Paraburkholderia bryophila: one gene and its partners. The protein of the gene in region 3 interacts with the protein of the main gene of each other region in a pairwise test. Links are inferred from orthologs where the notes say so. Each region holds a gene or a part of one and is shown on either strand. Other genes may lie near its edges.

Region 1 (7,445 bases), 1.2 Mb from region 3 along the record:
ATCAGCGCTTGCGGGAAGGCTTGGGAGGAGAAGAGGCGCGGCGAAATTCTTCAATTACGTCTTCGAATTCAGAGACGTCTTCAAAGCGCCGGTAAACGGAGGCAAAACGAACGTAGGCAATCGTATCGAGCGCGCGCAACTCGTTCATGACGAGTTCGCCGAGGCGCTCACTGCGCACCTCACGCTCGCCGCTACCGAGCAACTGATACTCGATGCGGGCGACGGCCGCGTCGATCGCGTCCGCTGCGACCGGGCGCTTGCGCAGCGCCAGTTGCATGCTCGCGACGATCTTGCGGCGATCGAATTCCGTGCGGCTGCCGTCCTTCTTGACGACCGACGGCAACGCCAGCTCGACCCGCTCATACGTCGTGAAACGTTTGTCGCAGGCCGGGCAGCGGCGGCGCCGGCGAATCGTTGCGCCGTCTTCGGATACGCGCGAGTCGACAACCTGCGTATCGGCGTGACGGCAGAAGGGGCAGTGCATAACGGCTTAACGGTAGACCGGGAAACGCTGGGTCAGCTCGGCAACCTGACCGCGCACACGTTCGATCGTGGCGGTGTCTTCCGGGTTGTCCAGCACGTCGGCGATCAGATGACCCACCTGCTCCGCTTCCTTGACACCGAAGCCGCGCGTGGTCATGGCCGGCGAGCCGAGACGCACACCGCTCGTCACGAACGGCTTTTCCGGGTCGTTCGGGATCGCGTTCTTGTTGACGGTGATGTGAGCGGCGCCCAGCGCAGCTTCCGCAGCCTTGCCGGTGATCTTCTTGGCGCGCAGATCGACCAGCATGACGTGGCTTTCGGTACGGCCCGACACGATACGCAGACCGCGCTTGACCAGCGTTTCAGCCAGCACGCGCGCGTTGTCGACCACTTGCTGCTGGTACACCTTGAATTCCGGCGACAGCGCTTCCTTGAACGCAACAGCCTTACCGGCGATCACGTGCATCAGCGGACCACCCTGAATGCCCGGGAAGATGGCCGAGTTGATCTGCTTCTCGAACTCGGCCTTCATCAGGATCACACCACCGCGCGGGCCGCGCAGGCTCTTGTGCGTGGTCGTGGTGACGAAATCGGAGAACGGCACCGGGTTCGGGTAGACGCCCGCGGCGACCAGACCGGCGTAGTGCGCCATGTCGACCATGAAGTACGCGCCGACCGACTTGGCGATCTTCGACAGACGTTCGAAATCGATACGCAGCGCGAATGCCGAAGCACCCGCCACGATCAGCTTCGGCTTGTGTTCCTGAGCGAGTTTCTCAGCGGCTTCGTAGTCGATGTCTTCCGCTTCGTTCAGGCCGTAGCTGACGACGTTGAACCACTTGCCCGACATGTTGACCGGCGAACCGTGCGTCAGGTGACCGCCGTGCGCGAGGCTCATGCCCATGATCGTATCGCCCGGCTTCAGCATGGCGAAGAACACGCCCTGGTTGGCCTGCGAGCCCGAGTTCGGCTGCACGTTGGCCGCTTCGGCGCCAAACAGTTGCTTCACGCGGTCGATCGCCAGTTGCTCGGCGATGTCGACGAATTCGCAGCCGCCGTAGTAGCGCTTGCCCGGATACCCTTCGGCGTATTTGTTGGTGAGCTGCGAGCCTTGCGCGGCCATCACGGCCGGGCTCGTGTAGTTTTCCGAAGCGATCAGTTCGATGTGTTCTTCCTGACGGCGGTTTTCCTGCTCGATCACTTTCCAGAGTTCAGGATCGACGTTGGCGATGGTGCTTTGGGCTCTGTCAAACATACGGATTCCGTTGAGTGTGTTCAGGTTGACCGGATCGTGCGCCGAATCTTGCGTAGAGGGTACGCAGCACTGCTGGCGGCTGGGCCAGCCCTGACGTGGCGGATAGAGAGACGCCGCACACGCGAGGCAGGACAGCCACCGTCAGCGCAGATCAATGCGCGCGGATCACGGCTGCCCAGGCGAACGGCAAAACGGCAAAACGGCACCCTGCGCTTCACGGTGGGTTGTTCCACCTTGAACCCGATTGCTTGAACCGGTTCTATCGCCAGTCACGCAGGGATGAGCGCGTTAGTTTATTGGAAGAGGATCGAATAGGCAACCGGCTTCCCGTCGATGCTGGGCGCGCTCGCGAGGCCGGCCCAGCGGCCTTCGGGTGCGACGTGCAAAGGTCTGATGAAAACGCGCTGCAAAGCCGCTGCGCGTCCCTGCCACAGCCGCTCATGCGGCTGGTTCAGCCTTGCCGCAGCGCCGCATTGGAAGTAGGCTTGGGACCTTTCTCCTTTACCGACCAGGAAAATGCAATGATCGTGTTCGTCACCGGAGCGTCCGCGGGATTCGGCGCTGCTATCGCTCGCGCCTTCGTCAAGGGCGGCCATCGTGTCGTCGCCACCGCGCGCCGGAAGGACCGCCTTCAGGCGCTCGCCGACGAACTCGGCGACGCGCTTCTGCCCTACGAACTCGACGTGCGCGACCGCGCGGCCGTCGAGGCGGTGCCCGCCGGGTTGCCGGCGGATTTCGCCGAAATCGACGTGCTCGTCAACAACGCCGGCCTCGCGCTTGGCACCGAGCCGGCGCAAAAAGCGAGTCTGGACGCGTGGAACACCATGATCGAAACCAACTGCACGGGTCTCGTGCAGGTTACGCACGCCTTGCTGCCCGGCATGGTGGAGCGCAATCGCGGTCACGTCTTTAACCTTGGCTCGGCGGCCGGTAGCTGGCCGTACGCAGGTGGCAACGTTTACGGCGCCACCAAGGCCTTCGTGCGCCAGTTCAGCCTGAACCTGCGCGCCGATCTGGCCGGCACCGCGTTGCGCGTGACCGACATCGAGCCGGGCCTGTGCGGCGGCACCGAGTTCTCGAACGTGCGTTTTCGCGGCGACGACGACAAGGCCGCGAAAATGTACGAAAACGTGCAACCGCTGACGCCCGAAGACATCGCCGACTCGATCTACTGGATCGCCACCCGGCCGGCCCACGTCAACATCAACACAATCGAACTGATGCCGGTGGCCCAATCGTTCTCCGCTTTGAGCGTTCATCGCGGCTGAGGCCCGCCGGGTAAGGCGCACACTTTGAAACAGACCTCAAGGTATGCGTTCCGGTAAAATGCGCCGCATGAATGAGTCGACCAGCCTGCCCGGCACCGAAATCGGCGGCACGTGGTCTATCCGCGTGTACTACGAAGATACCGACGCCGGCGGCATCGTGTTTTACGCGAACTACCTGAAGTTTTTTGAACGGGCGCGCACCGAATGGCTGCGCGCGTGCGGCGTCGACCAGCGCCGGCTCGCGGATGAAACAGGCACGATGTTTATCGTGAGCAGCACCGCGGTCGACTATCGGGCGCCGGCACGGCTCGACGATATTGTCAACGTCGTGAGCCGGATCGAACGGCTAGGCAGGGCATCGGTCGACTTCGTGCAGGAGGCTTGGCGCGACGGCACGCTGCTTGCTACCGGTTCCATCCGGATCGGCTGCGTCGATCGCATTGCGCTGCGGCCGGCCGCGATTCCTTCGCCGGTTCTGGCCGCTTTGCGGCGCGGGCCGGCCGCGAGCAGCGGCGGCGTGTCAACGGACAACGACTGAACCCCGTTGTTACGGGGCCAGTGAACTCATATCGATCTAGCAACACAAAGCATGGTTCGGCTTGCAATCTCGCCGATGCTTCCGTTTTGCTCACGGCAAGCTTCGACTGACCTTGCAGCCGGACGCCCCCTTCCGGGACGTTAAAACGAACCTTTATGAACACTACACAAGATCTGTCGATCGTTTCACTCGTACTCAATGCGAGCCTGCTAGCGCAGGCCGTGATGGCGCTGCTGCTGTTGCTGTCGCTGTTGTCGTGGACTTTCATCTTCCGCAAGTGGTTTGCGATCCGCCGGGCGCGCGCGCAAACTGAACGCTTCGAACGCGATTTCTGGTCGGGCGGCGACCTGCAGGCGCTGTATCAAAGCGCGGCCAACAACCGCCATACGATCGGCGCGCTGGAACGCATTTTCGAGTCCGGCATGCGCGAATTCCTGAAGGGCAAGGAAAAACGTCTGAATGACTCGGGCGCGATTCTTGACGGCGCACGGCGCGCCATGCGCGCCGCGTTCCAGCGTGAAATGGACGTGCTCGAGGCCAATCTCGCGTTTCTCGCGTCGGTCGGCTCGGTCAGCCCATATATCGGTCTGTTCGGCACGGTGTGGGGGATCATGAACGCGTTCCGCGGCCTCGCCAACGTGCAGCAGGCCACGCTGGCGAACGTCGCGCCGGGTATCGCCGAAGCGCTGACCGCCACCGCGATCGGCCTGTTCGCCGCGATTCCGGCCGTGGTGGCCTATAACCGCTACGCGCACGACATCGATCGTCTGGCGATCCGCTTCGAGACCTTCATCGAAGAGTTCTCGAACATTCTGCAGCGCCAGGCACAGTAAGGAGTCCACGATGGCAGGCTCTCGTTCCTCCAGCATGCGCGGCAGCCGTCAGCGCCGCGCCATGGCCGACATCAACGTCGTGCCGTATATCGACGTGATGCTCGTGCTGCTCGTGATCTTCATGGTGACCGCGCCGCTGGTCGCTCCGTCGATCGTCAATCTGCCCACTGTCGGCGGCGCCGCGCCGCAACAGCAAACGCCGCCCGTGATCGTGAACATCCGCGCGGACGGCAACATGAGCGTCAAATACAAGGACGATTCCGGCGCGCAGCAGCAGGAAGACATGACGAAGGCTGATCTGAAAGGCTTCATCGCCGATCGTGCGCAAGCGCATCCCGATCAGCCGGTCGTGATCGCCGCCGACAAAACCGTGAAGTACGAAGTTGTAATGAACGTGATGTCCGAGCTGAAAGGCGAAGGCGTCAAACGCGTTGGATTGCTCGTCAAATCGCAATGATCCGCAAGAATCCCGACTACCCGCTCCAGCCACCGCGCGAACGCGGCACCTGGCGAGCCTTTGTGTTCGCGCTGGTGATGCACGCGTTGCTCGGGTTCTTCCTGTATCACGGCATTCAGTGGCAAAACAGTACGCCGGAAGGCGCGGAAGCCGAGTTGTGGACCGAGGTGCCGGATACGGCCATTCCGCGTCCGGTTCCGCCACCGCCGCCCGTGCCGGTCGCCCCTGCCCCGCCGCTGCCGGACGAACAGGCCGACATCGCGTTGCAGGAAAAGAAACGCCAGCAACAGGAAGCGGCTCGTCAGGCGCAACTGGCTGAGCTGTTGCGTCAGCAAAAGTTGCAGGCCCAGCAAGAAGCCGAGGCGAAACGTCAGCAGCAACTGGCGGCCGACCAGGCTGCGCAACTCGCCGCACAAAAGGCTACGGCAGCCAAACAGAAGCAGCAGCAACAGCAGCAGGCCGACAAGCTCAAGCAACAGCAACTGGCCGATCAGCAAAAGCAACAGCTGAAAGAACAGCAGCAGGAACAGCAGAAGCAAGCCGATGCTGAAGCGGCGCAGAAGAAGGCCGATGCGCAGAAAGCGGCGAAGGCCAAAGCTCAAGCCGACGCTACGGCCCAAGCCAAGAAGGTGGATTCGGAACGCCGCGCGCGTCTCGCGCAGATGATGCAAGGTTCGGCCGGCGGAACAGGCTCGACCGATGGGCTTGGCAAGAGCGGCACGGGCACCGGCTCGGGTGGCACGGCGACATCGCCGGGTTACTCGGACAAGGTCCGCCGTGCAGTGCGCCCGCACATTTCGTGGGGGGGTGAAACGGCCGGTCTGGAAACCGTTGTTTCCGTGCGTTGCTCGCCGACCGGCACCCTGCTCGACGCAACGATCCAGCGCGGCAGCGGAAACTCGGCGTGGGACGACGCTGCTTTGCGCGCCGTCCAGCGTACCGACCCGATGCCTCAGGATATCAACGGCAAGACGCCGACGAGCTTCCTGATTACCTTGAAGCCGGCAGGTTGATTTCAGCAGCATGACAGTCAGTTGACAGCAGACCTGGCGCCTCGCCCAGCGTGGCGCCACTCGGGAACGAATTAGTGCTTTCCGGGTCTGTCTGCTGTCGTGAAGTGTTAGTAAAACCGTTTTTGGGGAAACCATACAGCATGAGTTTGATGACCAAGCTAGGCCTGCGGACACTGGTAGCGTCGTGCCTGATCGCCGTCGGCGGTGCCGCCAACGCACAACTCAACGTCCTCGTGACGGGCGTCGGGTCAACCCAGTTTCCGATCGCAACGGCGAATTTCGCCAATGAAGCGAACTCGCCGCAACAGGTCAGCACGATCGTGCGTCAGGATCTGCAACGCAGCGGCAAGTTCACGAACATCGACGCGGGCGCCACGCCTGTCGCCGAAACCGATTCCGTCGACCTCGGCAGCTGGAAGGCCAAGGGCGCCAACGCGTTCGTCTCAGGCAGCGTGAACCGTCTGCCGAACGGTCAGTACGAAGTGCGTTTCAAACTGTACGACACGGTCAAGGGCGAAAGCCTCGGCGGCCTCGTACTCGTGAGCCCGGAAAGCGGGTTGCGCATGAGCGCGCATAAAGTTGCCGACTACATTTACGCCAAGCTGATGGGTGGCCGCGGTGTGTTCGCTACGCGTCTGTCGTACGTGATCAAGACCGGTGGCCGTTACCAGTTGCAGATTTCCGATTCGGACGGCCAGGACGCGCACATCGCGCTGTCGAGCCCCGAGCCGATCATCTCGCCGGCCTGGTCGCCTGACGGCACCAAGGTCGCTTATGTGTCGTTCGAAAAGAAGAAGCCGATCGTCTACATTCACGACCTGCCTACGGGCCGCCGTGTAGTCATCTCGGATCAGAAGGGCAACAACAGTGCGCCGGCGTGGTCGCCGGACGGCCGCACGCTGGCCGTCGCGCTCTCGCGCACCGGCAATACGCAGATTTTCGCTGTCAATGCAGATGGCAGCGGCCTGCGCCGTCTCACGCAAGGCAGCTCGATCGACACCGAACCGGCCTACTCGCCCGACGGCCAGTCGATCTATTTCACGAGCGACCGCGGCGGCCAGCCGCAAATCTACAAGATGTCGGCTCAAGGCGAAAACGCCGGCGCCGCGCAACGCGTCACGTTCACGGGCAGCTACAACACCAGCCCGCGCGTCAGCCCGGACGGCAAACAGCTCGCTTATATCTCGCGCGTCGGCGGCGGGTTCAAGCTTTATATCCAGGACCTGCAAGGCAATACCGCCACAGGCCTGACGGACACGACACATGACGAATCGCCGAGCTTCGCGGCGAACGGTCAGTACATTCTTTACGCCACACAGGTGAACGGCCGTGGCGTGTTGGCCGCAGTATCGACCGACGGTCGCACTCGGCAGGTCCTGTCCGTTCAGGGTGGCAGCGTACGCGAGCCATCCTGGGGCCCGTTTATGCAATAACGTTGATGCAATAACACAAGGAGAGTAACCAAATGATGACCAAACTTCGTTTCGCCTTTGCCGTATTGATGCTCGGCGCACTGGCAGCATGCCACTCGGGCGTCAAGCTCGACGAAAACGCTAACAAGGGTGGTGCAGTCTCGACGCAACCGAACCCGACCGATG
Region 2 (7,325 bases), on a different replicon or contig from region 3:
AGGTCTTCTGCACGAGAGGCTGAGTGGCGGAGTACCTGCGGGGACGACTGCGGGGACAACCGCGGCCGGTCTCGCCAGCTCGCTCAAAGTGCAGATATGGCAGGTTAACACCGACATCGCGCCGCTTGCGCGCGAGTTTTCGATGGTACTCAGTACGGCGTTTCGCCGAACGGCCACGCTTCTGATGGACACGGATCTCTGCGCGTCTATTTTGCTTCTGTTTCTGTCGACGTTGCATGTCAGGCGATCGTTAGTGGAACGCCGACGGGTGGAGATCGCGCTCCGGGAAAGCGAGGCGAGAGCCAGAGCGACGCTCGACTCGATCGGTGAGGCGGTTGTCGTGACGGGACCTTCGGGATATATCGAGTCGCTCAATGCCGCCGCCGAACGGATCTCGGGGCATCCTGCTTCCGCATGCGTCGGCAAGCGCCTGGTCGACACGCTTCGTCTGGTCTACGAGGACAATCGCGAACCGGTCGATCTGATGTCGGACGAACATTGCCAACAGAACGGCGCCGGCGCGACGACGGGCATGTTGCTTCAGCGTAGCGACAACAAGGAGATTTTTGTCCAGGCGGTGACTTCGCCGATCAACGACTCACGGGGTCATTCCGATCAGAATGGACACGTCGTGATTCTGCGCAATATGACGCGCGAGCGCGAGTACATCGAGAATCTGGCGTGGCAGGCATCCCACGACGCGCTGACTGGACTGGTGAATCGTGCGGAATTCGAAAAACGTCTTGGCCTCGCGCTTGAGCGGTCGTACAGGAATCCTCAAGCGAGGCGGGCATCGGCGCTCCTGATTCTCGATCTCGACCGTTTCAAGGTTGTCAACGACACGTGCGGTCATGCGGCGGGTGACGCTATGCTCCGCGAAGTCGCGCTGCGATTCGGAACGTGCGTGAACCAGGACGATACTATCGCGCGCCTGGGGGGAGACGAGTTCGGCGTTCTGCTCGACGACTACAGTACAACGGGCATTGAGCGCGTCACTGAGGCGCTTCGACGATGCCTGCAGGATTTTGTGTTTGTGTGGGAGGCGCAGCCTTGCACCACCAGCGTCAGTGTCGGCGTGGTGAGTCTCGGCGAGATCGATAGCGGCATGAGCTTGGAGCAAATACTGCGGCTTGCCGATGTGGCCTGTTATATGGCGAAGGAACGAGGCGGAGACCGTGTACAGCTCGCTGATCTTCACGATCGGGAACTGCGGGATCACGTGGACGAGGCGTCGTGGGGGCGACGTATCAAGCAGGCCATGGAAAACGACGAATTCTGCCTTTACGTTCAACCGATCGTCGAAATCGGCGGCGTACAGTCGCCTGCCGGACCGAATTGCTTTCACGCGGAGCTGCTGCTGCGCATGAACGCCGGCGGCAATATCGTTGCACCCGGTCAGTTCATTCCGGCCGCGGAGCACTACGGTCTCATGCCGGCCATCGACCGCTGGGTCGTTCGCATTGCCCTTGAAAGACTGTCTCGCATTCAGACGCGAAACTTCGCTCAATATGCAATCAATTTGTCGGGCACATCGATCGTGGACGAGCGCTTCCTTGACTTCGTGCGTGAGCAGTTTGCGCTCACCGGCGTCTCCCCCAGCCTCATCTGCTTTGAAATTACCGAAACGGCGGCGATCGCGAATCTCACTGCCGCGGCGCGGTTCATGCGCGAGTTGACGTCGTTAGGTTGCCGCTTCGCTCTGGACGATTTTGGCGCGGGCATGTCTTCGTTCGGCTATCTGAAGCAACTGCCCGTCGAATATCTGAAGATCGACGGAAGCTTTGTGAGAGACATGGTCAACGACCCGGTGAGTTTTGACATCGTGGCGGCGATCAACGAAGTAGGGCATGCGATGAAGTGCCGGACGATTGCCGAATATGTCGGCAGTGAGGAAGTGTTGAGGGCCTTGCTCCGCATGGGGGTGGATTGTGCGCAAGGATATTACGTGGGACAGCCGGTCCCCTGGCTTGAGGCGGACGTGCATACTGAGGAGGTTTAATGGTTGACTCGTTTTCGAGAGAAGGTGATCTGAAAGAGCTTGCAAGCTACCCGCTATGGTTGCAGGACCTGGTAGCCGAAACGCACTCCGCCAGGCAGCAGGTGGTGGCGCATCCTATATTCGCGGCGATGAGCAGTGCGCAGATAGACCCAAAGGCAATGCGCGCATTTTTCGTCAATGGCTGGCCGGTAATCGATCAGTTCCCGCAGTACATGGGGATGAATCTGCAGAAACTGGGCCCAAAGGAAACGCCGGGCACGAGAATGGCCCGCCGGTATCTCACGCGCAATATCCGCATCGAGCAGAACCATGCCGACTACTGGGTCGACTGGGCCGCCGCGCACGACGTCTCGCGCAATCTGATGCAGGAAGCGTCGGGGTCTTCTCTGGCTTACGCCCTGAGTCATTGGTGCTGGAAGAGCTGCAATAGCGATGCATTGCCGGTGGCGATCGCAGCGACCAATTTCGCCATTGAAGGGGTGACGGGAGAGTGGTCTTCGCTTGTTTGCAGCAGCGATGCACTGGAGCGTAGCTATCCGGATGAAATTCGCAAGCGTGCGATGCGGTGGCTCAAGATGCATGCGCATTATGACGACGCCCATCCGTGGGAGGCACTCGATATCGTGGCGACGCTATTGGGGCGGGCTCCGCGAACGCAGGATGTTCGCGACGTACAGCGTAGCGTGAAAAATAGTTACGAGTATTTGAAGGTCAGTCTGGATTGCTGCCTTTGAGCCGCGTCTGGTAAAGGCACCGACTCGCCTGTAATCGAGAGGCGGGCATCGCGTATCGTTTATCGTGACAAACCGCCAATAATCCACCGCATGACAGAAGACATGCTCCTCCGTTTTTTACAGGAGGAGACTTTTCGATGCGGCATGCGTTGCAAGTCGCCGCTGTCCACTTCGAGGGAGCGCACGTGCGCCGGTTCGGAAAACGGCCACTCGCGAGCGACGGCAAACGTCGATCCTTTCGGCAGATTGTCGAACTTTTCCCGGTACGCGTTGATGGCAACGGCTTCCCGCACAGCGGCTTCTTCTGACACCGTTGCGATGAAGTCGTTTAATTCGGGAAGGTGGACGCACCATAACGTTTCACTCATAAATCCTTCTTTAACACTTCCTGAAAATGTTGGCGTAGCGCACATCATGGCGTTGCGTCGATGCGCTATTGGCGAGACGAAAGGAGCGTTATTCAGTCTGAATATTATCGTCGACCGTTCAGGCGTGCGGGGTGCGCGCCATCACCTAAACGTGACAATGCTCTGCGAAGCGTCCGCTATTCGCGCAAGAAGGTGAAGTGAGAGAAGAAGAGTTGAGAGAGGGGTGCCGGCTCGGCTCTCAAGCCGCCGGATTCGACGGGACTGCCGCCCTTCGACATGATGGCGGCATCCCTATCGAATCCGTTGCCTGAGAGGCGATTGCAACGAAGCCGTGTGTTACCACCAGGTTTCCATCTGCACGCCGACTGTGGAACCGGTGCGTGAGGTGCCGAAGACGCCCGTGCTCGACAGCGGGTCGCCGGGTGTGGCGGCGTTCTGGGCGGCCTGGTTCCAGTGCGCATACGTATAGAACAGACGCAGTTCCGGACGCGACCAGTACGCGCGGTCCATCGACAGCGTCAGCGCGATGCTTGCCTTCAGCAGGGTGCGCGTAGGTCCACCGTCTGGGGTCACGATATCGCGCCCAATATCACCCTGCAGCTTCACGTTTTTGGTAAACGCGTAGGATGGGCGGATACCCATGGACACCCAGGTCTCCGATCCGGTCGGCGCGATAAATCGCTCGTAGAGTCCGACCATTTGACCGCCGAAGTTCTGGTTGAATTGCCAATCGAACCCGTCGATCAAACGTATCGCTTTGTAGCTGCTGTCGTTCGTCAGGTTGCCGGTGTAGCCGAGACCGATGTTCGCGCCCGGCGTATCCGCACCCGCGCCTACGCCGTACTGCAGCGCCAGCTGGTTTTTGCCGCCCAGCAGGTTGGTCTGGATGTGCTGCACGGTGATCGACCAGCCGGAATGCGCGTCCTGCGGCACGCCGTCGGCGCCGATGATCGGCGCGTGACGCTCGATGTACGAGACGCCGAACTGCAATTCGCCATTCGGATTCGGGTGAAAGCCGGTCAACTGCACGTCGTGACGATCGACCAGATTCGGCGCGTCCTGATAGTCCTGACGGAAGAACGCATAGCTCAGCTTCAGACCGTGGCCTACCGAAACGTTGTCGATACCGGCGCCGAGGCCGGTAGGATTCCAGTAGTAAGTGTCGATCATGTCGACGTTGTAGCGGTGGTAGTAGATCCGGCCAAGCCAGATGCGCGCGGTGTCCATACCTGGAATATTGGTCAGCTGGACATAAGACTGCGGCAGGCGAACGAATCCGCCGCTGTTGGGCCCGAAGGTCGGCGCCCGGTTCAGCGGGTTGTACAGGTTGACCATGCCGACGGCGGACAGCTGCATGCCGTTGCTGAATTGGTAGAGCTTCTGATCCAGTTCCAGTTCGCTATAGATATTGCATTCGTTGCCGAGCCGATATTTGCTGGCGGCGCCGGCCAACTGGAAGCACTGTTGAGAATGACCATCGCTGGTGCCCGCGCCGACGCGCAAATAGCCGTGGAATTGCGTCCACGACTGCCCACCCAGTAACGAGGCGAAACTCGGCGTGGGCGTAGCCGTTGCACCAGGGTCGGCGTCGGAAGGAATCGCGCCGGTTGCGCCGGATTTGGCGGCCTGCTCGCTCTGGTTTGCCGATATTTCGGTTGGGACATCGGTGTCCGCGTAAACAGGACCCGCGACGCTCGCAATCACGGTGGCAGCGGCAATCAGTGTTGGCCGGAAATACTTCATCGTCTTCTCCAAATGTCTGGCCGGACTCTGACGATCCGGCCTTTTTGTACGCCCGCAACCTCGCCGCGTTGCGCTCCCGTGGGAACGCAACGCCGCTTGATTCAGGCGGTGTTTGCGAAACTGAAAACGGCGCGCGTTTTATTGCAGGCGCGGTACCGCGGTGCCGTCCGCATGGAACAGATGCAGTGCCGCCGCCGGTAACGCGAAAGGCACGCGCGAACCCAACGACGGGCCGTGATGGTCGACCTTCACCACCAACGGTTGATCGAGCAACGGGGTATCCAGATGCAGGAAGGCATGCTCACCCAGGCGCTCGATATGGACCACTTCACCAGTCAGATCGCCGTGCCCCGTCACCACGTGCTCGGGCCGGATACCGAGGGTCACCCGTGCGCCGGTCGCTAGCCCACTGCCGTGCACGCCTGCTACCAGCGGCGTCATGCCGGCGTTGACCTTGACCTTCACCTGGTGGGGAGCGGCTTCCGTCACGCTGCCCGGGATGAAATTCATGCCCGGCGAGCCGATGAACCCCGCCACGAACTGGTTGGCAGGGTGGTGGTAGAGCGTGAGCGGATCGCCCACCTGAGCGATGCTCGCCACGCCGTTCTGGCCGGCGAGCGGCCGCAGCAGAACGATCTTGTCGGCGAGCGTCATGGCTTCCACCTGGTCATGCGTGACGTAGATCATGCTGGTGGAACTCTGCAACTCGCGGTGCAGGCGGGCGAGCTCGACCCGTGTCTTGACGCGCAACGACGCGTCGAGGTTGGACAGCGGTTCGTCGAACAGGAACACCTTGGGCTTGCGCACGATCGCGCGGCCGATCGCCACGCGCTGACGCTGCCCGCCGGACAGCGCGCCGGGTTTGCGCTCGAGCATCGGATCCAGATGGAGTGCGGACGCTGCCGCCTGCACACGCTGGCCAATTTCATCTTTCGGCAGGCCCAGGTGTTTAAGGCCGAACGCCATGTTCTCGTACACGGTCATGTGAGGGTAGAGCGCGTAGCTCTGGAACACCATCGCGACATCCCGCTTCGCCGGCGGCAGGTCGTTGACCACCCGCCCGCCGATCTGGATCTCGCCGGCACTCGGATCGTCGAGGCCCGCGATGATCCGCAACAGCGTCGACTTACCGCAACCCGACGGGCCGATGAACACGCAGAACTCACCCTTCTCGATGGTGAGATTGACGTCCGACAACACGGGTGTGTCGCCGAACTGTTTTTGCAGATGGGTCAGCTGGATCTGGCTCATGCGACTCCCGACTGGATATCGTCGGCCTGGAGATGAGCAAAGAACGCTTGCGTCGGTCCGAGTTCGATGCAGGCCTCGCCCAGTCGACTCTCGAAGCCACTGTCGTCACATGGCCTCAACCGCTGGGTCAATCTGATCGGATACTGCGCCGGCCGATCCGACAGGTTGAACGCGCACAACATGCTTTCCCCCGCATAGGTACGGCGGAACGCCACCACCTGGTCATGAACCGGGAGCAACTCCATGTCGCCGAAATGCAGTGCGGGATGCTGTTTGCGCCACGCGATGAATTGCCGGTAGAAACTCAGCACCGAGTTGGCGTCGTCGGCCTGGCGAGTGGCGCACAGTTCCACGTGCTCGGGATTGACCGGCAGCCACGGGTTCTGCTGACTGAAACCGCCGTTCGAGCCCGGTTCCCACGGCATGGGTGTGCGACAGCCGTCGCGTCCTTTGAAGTCCGGCCACATGGTCTGGCCATACGGATCCTGCAGCAACTCGAACGGCACGTCGCTTTCCGGCAATGCCAGTTCTTCGCCCTGATAGATACACACGGCGCCCGGCAACGACATCAGGAATGCGGCAAGCAGCCGTGCGCGCTGCTGCGGAGTGCCGCCGAGATCCTGCCAGCGACTGACGACGCGTGCGACGTCGTGATTGCCGAGCGACCAGCACACATATGCATTGCGTGCCTCGTTCAGGTAGTCGGTGAGCACGCCATGAACGTAAGTCGGCTGACAATGTTCGGTGAGCAGCGTAAACACATACGCCATATGCAGGCGCTCTTCGCCCAGCGTGTAGGCGGCCAGCGTCGGGTACTGCAGATCGTCGCCGATCTCGCCGATACTGATTGCTCCGGGGTGGGCGTCGAGCAGCCGGCGCAGCCGGTTCAGGAAGATCAGATTCTCGGGTTGCGTCTTGTCGTACAGATGGCGCTGGCGCGCATACGGATTGTTACGCGGTACGCCGGCGCCATGCTGGTCGGCCGGCATGGCCGGATTGCTTCGTAGTTGCCGGTCGTGCACGTAGAAATTCACGGTGTCGAGGCGGAACCCGCTCACGCCGCGCTGCAGCCAGAAGTTCGCGACGTCCAGCACGGCATCCTGCACGTCGGGGCAGTGGAAATTGAGGTCAGGCTGGCTGCTCAGAAAGTTGTGCAGGTAGTACTGTTCACGCCGGGTATCCCATTGCCAGGCCGAGCCGCCGAAAATACTCAGCCAGTTGTTCGGCGGC
Region 3 (7,852 bases):
CTGCGTCTGTCGGAAACGCGTGAAGTGATGAACACGATCAAGAGCTACGCGGCGGAAGACGCCACGGTGATCTTCGGCGCTGTTTATGACGACGCGATGGGCGACGCGCTGCGCGTGACGGTCGTGGCAACGGGTCTGGGCCGTGCGGCGAAGAAGCAGCAATCGGCACCGATGACGCTGCTGCGCACCGGCACCGACAACCAGCCGATCAGCACGATGCAGCACGCTGCGTACGCGCCGTCGACGTCGCACGCGAGCACCGCCGACTACGGCGCACTGGATACGCCGGCCGTATGGCGCACCTCGCGCGACACGGCGGCTTCGCATGTGCAGGCGCTGCAGGAAAAGGGCGTCGACACGTACGACATTCCGGCGTTCCTGCGCAAGCAGGCGGACTGAGCGCGCGAGCAGGCTTTCGTTGCCGCGCTTCTTCTGGAAGCGCTGGCCGGCGAATGCATGAGCGTGGCGGGTGAACGGCGAACAGGTCGCGTATCGTTAGATTCGCGGCGAGGACAACTGCCCTCTTCAGATTCGCGAAGCGGAGTGGGCGACTGTCGCCGGGGCGCGCAGCCGGTTTCAGGGCTGGCGCGATTGACTTCACTGCGACACGACAGCGTGCGAGCGTGCTTCGCATCGATGCAAAGGACTGAGCATGATTCAGACAGGTGACAAGCTGCCCGACGCGACGCTCTTCGAGTTGATCGAAGACGAGCGGGCGGGCTGCACGATCGGGCCTAACAGCTTCGACGTGCGCGAGCAGACGGCGGGTAAGCGCGTGGTGATCTTCGGGTTACCAGGTGCGTTCACGCCGACCTGTTCGGCCAAACACGTACCGGGCTATGTCGGGCACGCCGAGCAGTTGCGCGCGGCGGGCATCGACGAAATCTGGTGCGTGTCCGTCAACGACGCGTTCGTAATGGGCGCGTGGGGACGCGATCAGCACGCCTCGGGCAAGGTGCGCATGATGGCGGACGGCAGTGCGGCTTTCACTCGGGCGCTTGGTCTCGAGCAGGATTTGTCGGCGCGCGGCATGGGAATCCGTTCCCAGCGCTACGCGATGGTGGTCGACGACGGCGTGGTCAAGACGTTGAACGTCGAGGCTGCCGGCAAATTCGAGGTTAGCGATGCAGGGAGTATCCTCGCAACGTTGAGCTAGTTACGCGGCGTCCAGACCGTCGCCCCGAGCGCATGTTGTGGCCGGGCAACGGTCGATAAGACGCTTTTGTGACAGGCCGTTACGCGGGCCGATGACCGGAAACGCCTCCGTTCCGGATATCGGCCCGTCACGCTTTCCCTGATTGGCGCACCCGGGGTAATGCAGCGAAACAGATTGATACGTTCCGCGCAAAGACGCTCCTTAGGGTATTGGAGTATAATTCGTGCTATGGAACAAAAAGTCCCGATTGGGATTTTCAATCGAATAGAAGATCACCATGTTGAAGCAGCGCACTATTAAACAGATCGTTAAGACCGTCGGCATCGGCGTGCATTCCGGCCGTAAGGTCGAATTGACGCTTCGCCCGGCGGCGGCAGACACCGGCATTGTGTTTTCACGCGTGGATTTGCCCACGCCGGTGGACATTCCCGCGTCGGCTCTGTCGATCGGCGATACGCGTCTGGCTTCGGTGTTGCAGAAAGACGGCGCGCGCGTTTCGACGATCGAACATTTGATGTCCGCTTGCGCCGGTCTTGGCATCGACAATCTTTACGTCGACGTCACCGCTGAAGAAATCCCGATCATGGACGGCAGCGCCGGTTCATTCGTGTTTCTGATTCAGTCGGCGGGGATTGAAGAGCAGAACGCGGCGAAGAAATTCATCAAGGTCACCAAGCCGGTCGAAATTCGTGACGGCGACAAATTCGCGCGTCTCGATCCGTACTTTGGTTTCAAGCTCAAATTCACGATCGACTTCCGTCATCCCGCCGTGGATAAAACCGGGCAGTCGCTGGAAGTGGATTTCGCCAATACGTCGTATGTGCGTGACATCGCGCGTGCGCGTACGTTCGGCTTCGCGCATGAAGTGGAAATGATGCGTGAACTCGGTCTGGCGCGCGGCGGCAGCATGGACAACGCGATCGTGCTCGACGAATACCGCATTCTGAACAACGACGGCCTGCGTTACGACGACGAGTTCGTGAAGCACAAGATGCTCGACGCGATCGGCGATCTGTATGTGATCGGCCATCCGTTGCTGGCTTCGTACGACGCGTACAAGTCGGGTCACGGCCTGAACAACGCGCTGCTGCGCGAGTTGCTGGCGCATGAAGACGCGTACGAAATCGTCACTTTCGACGACACGCAGAAGGCGCCGCGCGGCTTCGCGTATGAAACGCAGACGGCGTTTGCGTAACGCATTCCTTCGGGCCTTCGAGCCCGTGGTAGCAACGAAAAAGCGGCCCACTGGGCCGCTTTTTTCGTTTCGTTTCAGCGATTTCTCCGATGCCGCGCCGCCATTTTCGCCAGCGCTTCCTGCAACGGCGACGGCGCCAGCGATTCGCTCAACGCGTGCAACGCGTCCGCGCCGACCGGCGTCATACGCGCCTGCTTGACCGGCGGCGGCTCCTTGGCCGGCTGCGGCCGCACGCGAATCCTCAACGCATTGACGTGCCAGCCGCGCTGCTGCAAATCCGACAACAGCCGCGGCTCGAGATGCCGCAACCGCGCCGCGAGCGCGTTGTGCCCGGCAAACAGCGCCAGCACGCCGTCTTTGATAAAGCCCGGTTCCACGCTGGTGGCCAGATAGTCCGGCAGCAACGCGCGCAAATCCTTCTCCAGCGCCGCGATCTGCTCGACGCCTGCGCGCAGGGCCGCGAACGCATCGGTGCGATTCAGCACCTCGGCGACGGGCTGCGGACGGCGCGCCTTGAACTGCTGCGGCGGCGGTCTTGAAAAGGACGGAAAACGGCTCATGTTCGACAGTAACGGTGTGTTCGCGCCCCATGCGCGTTCACGCCGCGATTGTACCGCGCGGGATGCACGCGAGCCCGCGTCAGTGCGTACGGTCGGAGGTCGGCGCGGCGGGGCTGGAATGCCATGCCGCCGTCTCACCGCTGACACAGGCGCGGCCGGGGGCGCGTGCTAAAATGCCCGATTCGAATTCACTCTTGGACTAAGCCGCCGAGGCCCCTCCGACCCCGGAGCGCACGTGCACGAATCATGCACGCCGCGAACCAGCCGAAGCCGCGACGCAGACACCGATCCGATGACCACCGGTTTTCTACAGAAGATTTTTGGCAGCCGCAACCAGCGTCTAGTCAAGCAATATCAAAAGACCGTCACGGCGATCAATGCGCTCGAACCGCAGATCGAGCAATTGACGGACGATCAACTGCGCGCCAAAACGGGTGAATTCCGCCAGCGCGTCGCGAGCGGCGAGTCGCTCGACAAGCTCCTGCCGGAGGCGTTCGCGGTCTGCCGCGAGGCCAGCAAGCGGGTGCTGAAAATGCGCCACTTCGACGTGCAGCTGATCGGCGGCATGGTCCTGCACTACGGCAAGATCGGCGAAATGCGCACCGGTGAGGGCAAGACTCTCGTCGCGACGCTGCCGGTTTACCTGAATGCGTTGTCGGGCCGCGGCGTCCACGTTGTCACGGTGAACGACTACCTGGCCCAGCGCGACGCCGAATGGATGGCGCGCCTGTACAACTTCCTCGGTCTGTCGGTCGGCATCAACCTGTCGCAGATGGATCACGACGCGAAGCAGGAAGCCTACGCCGCGGACATCACGTACGGCACGAACAACGAATTCGGTTTCGACTACCTGCGCGACAACATGGTCTACGAGACCGACGCGCGCGTGCAGCGAGCCCTGAATTTCGCGGTGGTCGACGAGGTCGACTCGATCCTGATCGACGAAGCCCGCACCCCGCTGATCATCTCTGGCCAGGCCGAAGATCACACCGAACTCTACGTGCGCATGAACGCGCTGCCGCCGCTGCTCGAACGCCAGATCGGCGAAGAGAAAGCCGACGGCACCGGCGTCGAAAAGCCGGGTGACTACACGCTGGACGAGAAAGGCCGTCAGGTGTTCCTGACGGAATCGGGCCACGAAAAGGCCGAGCGTCTGCTCGCCGAGTGGGGCCTGATCGGCGAGGGCGAAAGCCTGTACGCGCCGCAAAACATCACGCTGATGCACCACGTGTACGCCGCGCTGCGCGCGCACACGCTGTTCTTCAAAGATCAGCACTACGTGGTGCAGAACAACGAAGTGGTGATCGTCGACGAATTCACCGGCCGTCTGATGTCGGGCCGCCGCTGGTCCGACGGTCTGCATCAGGCTGTCGAGGCGAAGGAACACGTCAAGATCCAGAGCGAGAACCAGACGCTCGCGTCGATCACGTTCCAGAACTACTTCCGTATGTACGCGAAGCTGTCCGGCATGACCGGTACGGCGGACACGGAAGCGTACGAATTTAACGAGATCTACGGTCTCGAAACGGTCGTGATCCCGACCAATCGTCCGCCCAAGCGGATCGACAAGCAGGATCAGATCTACAAGACCGCGAAGGAACGCTATGACGCGGTGATCCGCGACATCCGCGATTGCTATGAGCGCGGTCAGCCGGTGCTGGTCGGCACCACGTCGATCGAAAACTCCGAGTTGCTGTCACATCTGCTGAAGCAGGCCGGCTTGCCGCACGAAGTGCTGAACGCCAAGCAGCACGCACGCGAAGCCGAGATCGTCGCCGAAGCGGGCCGTCCGAAGCGCGTCACGATCGCCACCAACATGGCGGGTCGCGGTACCGACATCGTGCTCGGCGGCAATGCCGAGAAGCAGGCGTCGTTCCTCGAACTGGACGAAACGCTTGCCGACGCGGAGAAGCAAAGCCGTATCCAGAAGCTGCACGACGAATGGCAAGCGTTGCACGATCAGGTGAAGGCCGCGGGCGGTCTGCACATCATCGGCACCGAGCGTCACGAATCGCGCCGGATCGACAATCAGCTGCGCGGCCGTGCCGGCCGTCAGGGCGACCCGGGTTCGTCGCGCTTCTATCTGTCGCTGGAAGATCCGCTGCTGCGCATTTTCGCCGGCGATCGCGTGCGCGCGATCATGGACCGTCTGAAGATGCCGGAAGGCGAAGCGATCGAAGCAGGCATCGTGTCGCGTTCGATCGAATCGGCGCAGCGCAAAGTGGAAGCGCGCAACTTCGACGTTCGCAAGCAATTGCTCGAATACGACGATGTGTCGAACGATCAGCGCAAGGTGATCTATCAGCAGCGCAATGAATTGCTCGAAGCGAACGACATCACCGAAACCATCGGCGCGATGCGTCAGGGCGTGATCGGCGATATCGTCCATCAGTTCGTGCCGGCCGGCAGCATCGAAGAGCAGTGGGACGTGCCTGAGCTGGAGGAAGTGCTGCGCAACGAATGGCAGCTCGACCTCGCGATCCAGGAAATGATCAACGAGTCGAACACGATCAGCGCGGACGAAATCCTCGAAGCGGTCGAAGCCGCCGGCGACGAAGCGTACGAATCGAAGGTCGCACTGGTCGGCCGCGAGTCGTTCAGCGCGTTCGAGCGTTCGATCATGCTGCAAACGCTGGACCGTAGCTGGCGCGAACATCTGGCCGCGCTCGACCACCTGCGTCAGGGCATCCATTTGCGCGGCTATGCGCAGAAGAACCCGAAGCAGGAATACAAGCGCGAAGCGTTCGAACTGTTCGCCGCCATGCTCGACGCCGTGAAGCTCGAAGTCACCCGCGTGGTGATGAACGTGCAGATCCAGTCGCCGGAACAGTTGGAACAGGCCGCCGAGCAGATGGAAGAGCAGGGCGGCCATCTGGAGAACGTCGAGTTCCGCCACGCCGAATTTGCCGAAGCGGCGTCGGCCGCACCGGTTGCCGCAGAAGCCGCGACCGCCGCGATGATCGGCGACGCGATGAGCCACGGCTCGTCGTCGACAGCAGCGCCGAACGTGAACGCGGACGACGTGCCGAAGGTCGGACGCAACGATCCGTGCCCGTGCGGTAGCGGCAAGAAGTACAAGCAGTGCCACGGCAAGATTGCCTGATGCCGAAAGCGGCGCGCTTCTAAGCGCGCCGCGTCGTTTTATGCGGGCGCTTTGTCGCTCCGTTTGGTTGTTGCGCTTCTTTTAGCGCATTGCTGTAGCGAGTTTCAGACGCGCTTTTCAGCAGCGCGTTTCAGTCGATTCCGCGGTGGTTCGGCCCTCTGCCCGAACCATCAGTTTGCTATCCCCGATGCCGGCGCCTGCCGGCATTTTCTTCGACAGGTCGCGACCATGGCTGTCAATTTCCCCTCGATCGATCCCGCTCAACTCCATCCCATCGCCGGCGTCACGCTGGGCTGGGCGGAGGCGAATATCCGCAAGCCGAACCGCAAGGACGTGCTCGTCATTTCCGTGGGCGAAGGCGCCACGGTCGGCGGCGTGTTCACGCAGAACCGCTTTTGCGCGGCCCCTGTCACGGTGTGCCGTGAGAATCTGGAGCGCGTGCGCGCTGGCGGCAAGCCGATCCGCGCGCTGGTGATCAACACCGGCAACGCCAACGCGGGCACCGGCGAGCCGGGTATGGTGGCGGCGCGCGAAACCTGCGCGGAACTCGCACGCCTGGCGGACATCTCGCCGGAACAGGTGCTGCCGTTTTCGACGGGCGTGATTCTGGAACCGCTGCCGGTCGATCGTCTGAAAGCCGGCTTGCCGGCGGCGCTCGCGAACCGCAAGGAAGCGCACTGGTACGACGCCGCGCAGGCGATCATGACCACGGACACGCTGCCCAAGGCCACCTCGCGCCAGGTCACGATCGACGGCCACACGGTCACGCTGACCGGCATCAGCAAGGGCGCCGGCATGATCAAGCCGAACATGGCGACCATGCTCGGCTTCCTCGCGTTCGACGCCGCCGTCGCCCAACCGGTGCTCGACGCGCTGGTCAGGCACGTGGCGGACCGTTCGTTCAACTGCATCACGATCGATGGCGATACATCGACCAACGATTCGTTCATCCTGATCGCGTCGGGCCAATCGAGCCTGCCGGCAATCACCTCCACCGATTCGCCCGCTTACGCAGCGCTGCGCGACGCGGTGACTGAGGTCGCCCAGACCCTCGCGCAACTGATCGTGCGCGACGGCGAAGGCGCGACCAAATTCATGACCGTGCAGGTTGAAGGCGGCTCGAGCGTCGGCGAATGCCGTCAGATCGCGTATGCGATCGGCCACTCGCCGCTCGTGAAGACGGCCTTCTATGCATCGGACCCGAACCTCGGCCGCATTCTGGCCGCAATCGGTTATGCCGGCGTGGACGATCTCGACGTCGGCAAGATCGATCTGTATCTGGACGACGTGCTGGTCGCGACTGCCGGCGGCCGCAATCCGGCCTACCGTGAAGAAGACGGCCAGCGCGTCATGAAAAAGAGCGAGATCGGCATTCGTGTCGTACTCGGCCGCGGCGATGCGCAAGCCACGATCTGGACTTGCGATCTGTCGCACGACTACGTGAGCATCAACGCCGACTATCGTTCGTAACCAGGTTCAATCAAGCTAATGATGCGGCCTCGCGGCCGCTAACTTCACAGCCATGGACAAACTCGAACAGTTTCTGACCCGCGCCGAAGCCGTACTCGGCCGCCTGGAAGCGATGCTTCCGCCCGCTGCACCGAACATCGACTGGTCGGCCGCGGTGGCGTTCCGCTGGCGCAAGCGCCAGGGGCGCGGTTACCTGCAGCCTGTGCCGGCCATTTCGGCGATCACGCTCGACGACCTGCAAAACATCGAGCGCCAGAAAGGCTTGATCGAGCAGAACACGCGTCAGTTCGTGCATAAGCAACCGGCCAACAACGTGCTGCTGACCGGCGCGCGCGGCACCGGCAAGTCGTCGTTGATCAAGGCCTGCC

The links. The genes of interacting proteins can lie anywhere in the genome.
Region 1: the proteins of secA (region 3) and ybgC interact in binary tests that used the Escherichia coli proteins (3 or more experiments, as listed by UniProt). The link is inferred for Paraburkholderia bryophila from one-to-one orthologs.
Region 2: the proteins of secA (region 3) and GGD40_RS33070 interact in binary tests that used the Escherichia coli proteins (3 or more experiments, as listed by UniProt). The link is inferred for Paraburkholderia bryophila from one-to-one orthologs.

Annotation. Positions count from the first base shown.
Region 1 is NZ_JACCAS010000001.1:2,151,825-2,159,269, forward strand. What follows is about bases 1,816-4,804. They hold ybgC (tol-pal system-associated acyl-CoA thioesterase), read left to right. Parts: upstream 1,816-3,064; coding sequence 3,065-3,544; downstream 3,545-4,804. Other genes in these bases: ydfG (bifunctional NADP-dependent 3-hydroxy acid dehydrogenase/3-hydroxypropionate dehydrogenase YdfG), read left to right, coding at 2,260-3,006; tolQ (protein TolQ), read left to right, coding at 3,700-4,377; tolR (protein TolR), read left to right, coding at 4,388-4,804. Outside these bases: transcriptional regulator NrdR, read right to left, coding at 2-484; glyA (serine hydroxymethyltransferase), read right to left, coding at 491-1,738; more of tolR, read left to right, coding at 4,805-4,834; cell envelope integrity protein TolA, read left to right, coding at 4,831-5,847; Tol-Pal system beta propeller repeat protein TolB, read left to right, coding at 5,988-7,280; peptidoglycan-associated lipoprotein Pal, read left to right, coding at 7,313-7,445.
Region 2 is NZ_JACCAS010000002.1:2,707,954-2,715,278, forward strand. Bases 2,642-5,510 are described here. They hold GGD40_RS33070 (maltoporin), read right to left. Parts: upstream 4,845-5,510; coding sequence 3,438-4,844; downstream 2,642-3,437. Other genes in these bases: GGD40_RS33060 (TenA family transcriptional regulator), read left to right, coding at 2,642-2,733; GGD40_RS33065 (hypothetical protein), read right to left, coding at 2,793-3,101; GGD40_RS33075 (ABC transporter ATP-binding protein), read right to left, coding at 4,983-5,510. Outside these bases: GGD40_RS33055 (putative bifunctional diguanylate cyclase/phosphodiesterase), read left to right, coding at 1-1,999; more of GGD40_RS33060, read left to right, coding at 1,999-2,641; more of GGD40_RS33075, read right to left, coding at 5,511-6,095; GGD40_RS33080 (alpha-glucosidase family protein), read right to left, coding at 6,092-7,325.
Region 3 is NZ_JACCAS010000001.1:3,335,147-3,342,998, forward strand. What follows is about bases 2,819-6,214. They hold secA (preprotein translocase subunit SecA), read left to right. Parts: upstream 2,819-3,203; coding sequence 3,204-6,014; downstream 6,015-6,214. Other genes in these bases: GGD40_RS14960 (DciA family protein), read right to left, coding at 2,819-2,911. Also shown: cell division protein FtsZ, read left to right, coding at 1-399; GGD40_RS14950 (peroxiredoxin), read left to right, coding at 653-1,156; lpxC (UDP-3-O-acyl-N-acetylglucosamine deacetylase), read left to right, coding at 1,434-2,351; more of GGD40_RS14960, read right to left, coding at 2,426-2,818; bifunctional glutamate N-acetyltransferase/amino-acid acetyltransferase ArgJ, read left to right, coding at 6,243-7,484; GGD40_RS14975 (ATP-binding protein), read left to right, coding at 7,537-7,852. UniProt on the Escherichia coli protein: Required for protein export, interacts with the SecYEG preprotein conducting channel.